Regions from separate parts of the Martinezella sp. CNPSo 3732 genome, predicted to be linked through region 2. Evidence: predicted binding sites of a transcription regulator. Region 2 holds the regulator's gene; each other region holds the start of a gene.
What was found. The regulator LexA, encoded in region 2, represses DNA repair genes until DNA is damaged. The targets are predictions, from matches to a motif close to TGTTCNNNNTGTGTTCNG.
Positions count from the first base shown of each region.

Region 1 (2,274 bases), on a different contig from region 2:
AGTTGCCCCAGTTCACTCGGTTCAGCGGGATGCCAAAGGATTCACCAGACGTGCGCGACAGATCCGTGTGGCAGAAGACGTCATAGTTGAAGCGGTCCTTTGCAAAGATGTTCGTGGTGAGATTAGTGTTGTAGTTCCGCCAGTTGTCCGCCAGCTTCTTCGGGCACAGCACCAGCACGGACTTGTTGCGAAGCTCGTAGTATTTGACCACCGCTAGCGCGGTGAAGGTTTTCCCCAGGCCGACCGAGTCCGCCAGGATACAGCCGTTGTAGGTTTCGAGCTTATTGATTATCCCCGTCGCGGCGTCGCGCTGGTAGTTGAAGAGCTTGTTCCAGACGATGCTCTCGCGATAGCCCGTCAGATCATTCGGAAGAACGTCCTCATCGATATCCTCTAAGAACTCCCGAAAGATGTTGTAGAGCATCAGGAAGTAGACCCGCTCAGGAGCATTTTCCTGGTAGATGGACTCGATGTGGTCACAGACGGCGTCCGTCACATCCCTCAGCTTATCCGCGTCGTTCCAGATCTGGTTGAAAAGCTGAAGATAGAGGCCGGCATGCGCCGGCTCATCCATCCGGGTCACAAAGTTGGAAACCGCGTTGCCCTTCTGGTAGCCAAGATCCACCGCCGTAAAGCCGCTGATCGGCTGATAGAGGACGGCAGCGCCTCCGACCTCTACATGCGCAAAGGGCTGCATGGCTGCCTGCGTGGCGTTGGACTTGAAGCGAGCCTTCTTGCGGATCCATTCGGAACATTCTCGAGCTACGGCGCGTTGCGTGAGCTTATTTCGGAGTTTGATCTCGAATTCAGTGCCGTAAAGGCCGCTTTCCCGACCCGCTTTAGGAATAAAAAACTCGCGTTTCTCCTTTCGCAACTTGTCGGTCGCTTCCATGGGCACAAAAGTCGGAGAGGTGAAGATGAACTGTAGGCTATCAATCTTCGACAGCTCGGACTTCAGGGCCTCATACGCATAGATCGAGAAGCAGGATGCCGCGATCTTCACGCGAGAGCCGCGACCGAGTGTTTCCTTCAGATCATCACCAAGTAGCTGAGAGGTATTGTCGATGATTTTCATTCGATAACAATCTCAAGGATCGGCGCCGTTAAAATGCAACCGGTGCGGATCATCATTTCCCCCTACTACCCAGCGCTCATCGAGCAAACCTCAAACACGTTATAGCACCAACCCACGTATCAACTGACGTCCTTGATCAACCCATAGCCGATGCGGCAATAACAATCTATAGCTGCACCATCATTCCAAGATCACTCCTCAGACGGCATGCGCATTTCATGTTTTAGTCATTATCCACAATATGTTCCAGGTCAGACCTGAGATACACAATCCCATTCCCGAATTCGCGGCACCGGTCGAGCCATACCGCGGGTCAAAACACCGAAACCCGAGGCCATTCTAGCGCCCTCGACATGATTGAAGATAAGGGAACGAGATACTCCTGGAAGCTCTTTCCGAAGCCCAGGCGAAACGAGATATCGCGGCCGATCCTACCGTTCGCTACGAAGACCGCCGCAAATGTTTTGGCGCTCACTGGTCCTATCTCTCAGAGCACCTGAAGGTAAGTCAGAGCCTCGCCGACCATTGCAGCGCCAGGCCCTAGGAAATCTCCGGACGCCCGTATCCAGATTGCATAGCCACAGTAATTCATCAAAAGTATTCCGTTTGCAATCTTTTTGCGTATGATAATGACTGCAAATGAGGGTAAAAATCTCACAATATGATGAACGGAACATCGTTACAAAAAATCATGCAACCAATTGATTTTATTGATCACATGTAGATTTCAAATCTCTCTAGCAGCACCAGCCCATTCCCCGGAAATCGTTCATTTATTTAGCCTTAGGGCTATTTCAACTACCGTTTCGGTACGCCAGAGCGACAAAACGACCATCGTTTGGAAAATGGCCAGCCTTACCTGAGAGCTAGTGCGCTTAACCGTTATCGTGATCTTCCTCGTCCTCAGAATAACCGGGGTGGCTGTCCCAGTCGCACTCCGCGCAGGACTCGAAATAGGCTCCCTCAGGTGCAATGGCTATGTCAAAGAATGTCCGCAAATTTCGAGAAGCGCATCGCGGACACTGGTCCGTCCGATCATGGCGCTCTCGACTAAGCAGGCACATGTAGTGCCTTACGATTGCGTCCACGGCATCCAGCGCTACCAGCGAGGAAGTCTTGTTCGCGTTCCGATGATGAGTAAGCCAGTTGACGAGAGGCCACGCTTTCTCGACAGCCGCTCTGATGTAGTTCCGAAGTTC
Region 1 covers NZ_JBXSOO010000017.1:48,921-51,194, reverse strand. Annotated here, with positions in the region: gene AC13RM_RS23505 (helicase-related protein) at 1-1,075, opposite strand, end outside; gene AC13RM_RS23500 (hypothetical protein) at 1,951-2,274, opposite strand, start outside.
Region 1: the regulator LexA is predicted to act here: its motif matches at 1,307-1,324, upstream of AC13RM_RS23505 (helicase-related protein).

Region 2 (2,274 bases):
GCGATACCAGTCACGCCGTTCTCGTGACGCTCGAGCACGCCGCGGTCAGCCGGCAGCGGATTGACGCGCTGACAGCAGAAAGCGAGAAAATCCGGCGCACGCAGATCGGCGCCGAAGGCTAAACGAAAGCCGGCGGTGGTTTCCGTGCCGTCCGGCATCTTCATCGGACGGGAGAAATCCAGCATCCGCCCCGCCGAAATCGCAGCTGCCTTGAAACGCTTATCGTCCGCCACCGCATCATCCGTACCGAATACCACGGCTGAAAAGCCATCCTCCCCCACCCGGAAACGATAAGCCTGGTCGCGCGCTACGAAAACATTGCCATCCACGATGCTCTTCTCGTATTGCTCCGGAGATGCGACGCCCAGAGGTTCGAGATAGGTTTTATCGGCAAAGAAGACGCAGGCATTCTGCGTGCCAAAGGGATGGCGCGCATCCGGAGCTACCGTGAAACCGAGCTTGCCGAGGCGTTCGCGTGCCAGAGCGATGTTGACGGTCGGCAGCACGAGATGATCCAGCGGATGCGGAGACGAAATCATGGCTTCTCCTGTTTGCTTGCGGAAGCAGATTTGCGCCCATCGCCCGCGCAATTCAAGATGGAAGCATGGAACACCCGGAGCACACGACATGGATAGAAGGCAATCTCGCAAACGTGATTGCTGATTCTCTGCCATGGCCGGCTCATGCAGTCGCGCGGCACGTTCGTCCAAATGCTCGGCGCATGGGCTGAACGACAAAGTCGCGGAAGCGAGTAGAGCGGCATTTCCCTTATTTTTCTGTGGATTAACGCAGATACGGCGCCCCGATGTTCCGAGCCGATCCATTCGCAAATGGTAATTATTTAACTGACCTCACAAGGCTTTACCGAAATTTAAGCACTTGCGGAACACATATGGAACATATAGTGTCCGTTCTGGATTTGTTTCACAGCTTTTCTTGATTCTGGGGTTCCAAGACGATGTTGACGCGCAAGCAGCAGGAACTGCTTCTCTTCATTCACGAACGCATGAAGGAATCCGGTGTGCCGCCATCTTTCGACGAGATGAAGGATGCACTGGATTTGGCATCCAAATCCGGTATCCATCGTCTGATCACGGCGCTGGAGGAGCGCGGCTTTATCCGCCGGCTACCGAACCGGGCTAGGGCCCTTGAAGTCATCAAGCTCCCGGATGCCTATAATCCCAGCCTTCAGCCGCGTCGCGGCTTTTCACCGAGCGTCATCGAGGGTAGCCTCGGCAAGCCGCAGCCCGTTGCCCCGCCCGCTCCGTCGAAAGTGGCTAATGACGATCACAACGGCTCGGCGTCTGTGCCCGTGATGGGCCGCATCGCAGCCGGCGTTCCGATCTCGGCCATCCAGAACAATACGCACGACATTACCGTTCCCGCCGACATGCTCGGATCTGGCGAACATTATGCGCTTGAAGTTCGCGGGGATTCGATGATCGACGCCGGAATTTTCGACGGCGATACGGTCATTATCCGCAATTCGACGACGGCCAATCCCGGCGATATCGTCGTTGCACTCGTCGACGATGAAGAAGCGACACTGAAGCGCTTCCGCCGCAAGGGTGCCTCCATCGCGCTCGAAGCCGCAAACCCGGCCTATGAAACCCGCATCTTTGGGCCGGACCGGGTCAAAGTTCAGGGCAAGCTCGTGGGCCTTATTCGTCGCTATCACTGACCGGTGAATTGTCGACGACGGGTGACGCTGGCGCAATTGGCGCGTCGAATGTGCCAGTGCGCCAATTATAAATTCGATGCCTGGTCCATGGACGTTGCGGGTTCTCGAATGCGGCTGAGATAATGGGCTTGTCTGCGGTAAGTATCATTTCGATGGAGCCGGTTTTACGCAATGTCGCACCGGTTATGAGCATTGCTCCGGAACGGCAATGGTCCAGCCGCAGCCGGATTGGCGTCACGACAAAATTCCCCGTGTCGCAAGCCGGGGACAAGTAAGCTGCATTTTCGATGGTTACCAATATCGAGCCGTTTTCTAGCATGGCTACGCACCATGCTCCCTTCTGGCAGGCAAAGCTTCCCTGCATGGTGCGATCCAGGGCTTCCGCCATTGCGGTGCGGACCGCCTTCTGCTCTTCGTTACTTAGTCGTCTATGCCGATCCGTCTTGCTGATCTGCGGAAGCCGGTTGTCGGCCGCAAGCATGGTCGGCGGTTGATGTTCGGCCGCGACGAGCGCTTTCTGCCATTGCTCGAAGATGAAGGCCTGCGGTCTCTCGCGATTGGTGGCGAGGATATCGTCCTGGCGCAGGGCAACG
Region 2 covers NZ_JBXSOO010000006.1:36,353-38,626, reverse strand. Annotated here, with positions in the region: gene AC13RM_RS13740 (VOC family protein) at 1-539, opposite strand, end outside; gene lexA (transcriptional repressor LexA) at 959-1,681, shown strand; gene AC13RM_RS13730 (ComEC/Rec2 family competence protein) at 1,662-2,274, opposite strand, start outside.

Region 3 (2,274 bases), on a different contig from region 2:
ACAGCGGGCTCACTTCCAGCGGCAGCCGTAGGATGACATAGCTCGCCTCCTGCGCGCCGGCCGTTTTGCCTGCATCGAGGATACGCTCGATTTCATGATCGTTGAGCGCGGGGATAATCGGCGCCACCATGATCGCGGTGCGGATGCCTGCCTCGTTCAAAGCCTGGATCGCTTCCAGCCGCCGTGGCGGTGTCGCTGCCCGCGGTTCCATGGTGCGTGCGAGCTTCCGGTCGAGCGTCGTCACCGATACTCCCACCCGCACCAGATTCTTGGCTGCCATCTCCTTCAGAATATCGATATCGCGCATGACCAACGCCGATTTGGTGACGATGGCAACCGGGTGGTTTGCCCGGTTCAGCACCTCAAGGATCTGGCGCATGATCCGCCATTCCTTCTCGATCGGCTGATAGGGATCGGTATTCGTGCCTATGGCGATAACACGCGGCTTGTAACCGGGCTTTGCCAATTCGCGCTCCAGAAGCTTGGCTGCATCCGGCTTGGCAAACAGCTTCGATTCGAAATCCAGCCCCGCCGAAAGCCCCATATAGGCATGCGTCGGCCGCGCGAAGCAGTAGATGCAGCCATGCTCGCAGCCGCGATAGGGATTGATGGAACGATCGAAAGAAATATCGGGCGATTCGTTGCGGGTAATGGCTGTGCGCGGCTTCTCCACCTGCACTTCGGTTTTGAAGGGTGGCAACTCTTCCCAGCTTTGCCAGCCGTCGTCGAAGGCTTCGCGCTGCTGCGGCTCGAACCGGCCGCTCGGGTTCAATCCGGCGCCGCGTCCGCGTCGACGCTCGACGTCGACCCTAAGACCGGAATCGGCGATCAAAGCGTTGGCAACATCTGCCGTATTGGCAGGCGCGAAAGCGGCCTGCCCTGCAAGGGACTGCTCGTTCATCGGTAGCTCCAGGGCGGCTCATGCCATCGCATGTCGCGTCTAAGATGATTAAATTCCTATCCGACAAATGAGAACATTGCAAGAACAAAAATCCGCGACCGTCATTTTCCATCTCATTCACGGAGGCATTCGGCGGGGCCGGCTGTGAGAATTTCGGCCGCTTATGATGCTTTTCTTAAACGCTCGAGCCTGAGGGTTAGGTGCTGGCAATAAATTATGCGGCGCTCTATAAATGGGCAATGTTGACGGTCATCATCGAATGCCAGGATCACGAACCCGAGCTGGCGCAGACATTGGCGGCATTGGTGGCAGGCGCGGTCGAGGGGCTGGTCAGCGACGTGGTCGTGCTCGATCACGGTTCCAGGGACGGCACATCGAAAGTGGCCGATGCTGCCGGCTGCCGCTTTTATTCGCAATGGGATATCAAGGATATATTGCGGTCGGCCCGTGGCGAATGGTTGCTGCTGGTCGAGCCGGGCGCGCGACCGCAAGCGGGCTGGATCGACGAGGTCGCCGAATATGTCTCGCTGAACAAGATGCCGGCGCGCTTTACAGCATCGCGCGGTTATCGTCGCCCGTTTCTGAAGCGAATCGGCCGTCGTATGGCGCCGCTGGAACTGGGTTTGCTGCTTTCCAAGCACCAGGCGATCGCCGTCGCCAGGTCGGGCATGGGGCTGGCGGAGTTCGCCAAGGGACAGAAGGGCCGACGGCTTTCAAGCGAGCTCATTCCGTCCTGGGTAGCACGCGCGGCGCGATAGGCCCCAGCGTTCAGCAGATTCCATTTGTAAACGCGCGAATAGCTGCGATAATTTGCGTGTGGCGGCACCTTACGCGTGTCGCGTCAGGCGGCCGACCATGAAGATGCCGATATCAGGCGGAACTGGTCAGCGGAACTCTCCTTTTCCGCCGGGATTTCGGCGAAAGGAGGTGCGTTATGAAACGCACAATGCTCACCCGCCTCATGGCAACGGCCCTCGTGGCAACATCGATCCTCTATCCTCGCGTCGCCGCCTCCCAGGTAACGCTCGCCTGCGCTCAGCACGTCGATATCGTCGCGTTTCTTGGCGACCATCTTTCGGAAAAGCTTTCGGCCGTCGGCAAGCTCGATCAGAGCACGATTGTCGAGATCTACGCCGCCGAGAGCGGCAACTGGACACTGCTGATGAGTGATGTATCCGGCCGGAGCTGCATCATACTCAGTGGCGATTCCTGGGAATCAATTCCTGTCCTTCCGAAGGCATGACCAACGCCCAATATCGCGGCGAGCAGAAGACCTATCTCGAGCCGGCGCCGCGCTTCAGATGCTCGTCGAGACGCGGCATGATCTCCACGAAATTGCAGGGCATGTGGCGATAGTCGAGCTGCGCCTTCAA
Region 3 covers NZ_JBXSOO010000012.1:12,407-14,680, reverse strand. Annotated here, with positions in the region: gene AC13RM_RS19235 (PA0069 family radical SAM protein) at 1-901, opposite strand, end outside; gene AC13RM_RS19230 (glycosyltransferase family 2 protein) at 1,141-1,659, shown strand; gene AC13RM_RS19225 (hypothetical protein) at 1,836-2,144, shown strand; gene moaB (molybdenum cofactor biosynthesis protein B) at 2,176-2,274, opposite strand, start outside.
Region 3: the regulator LexA is predicted to act here: its motif matches at 971-988, upstream of AC13RM_RS19235 (PA0069 family radical SAM protein).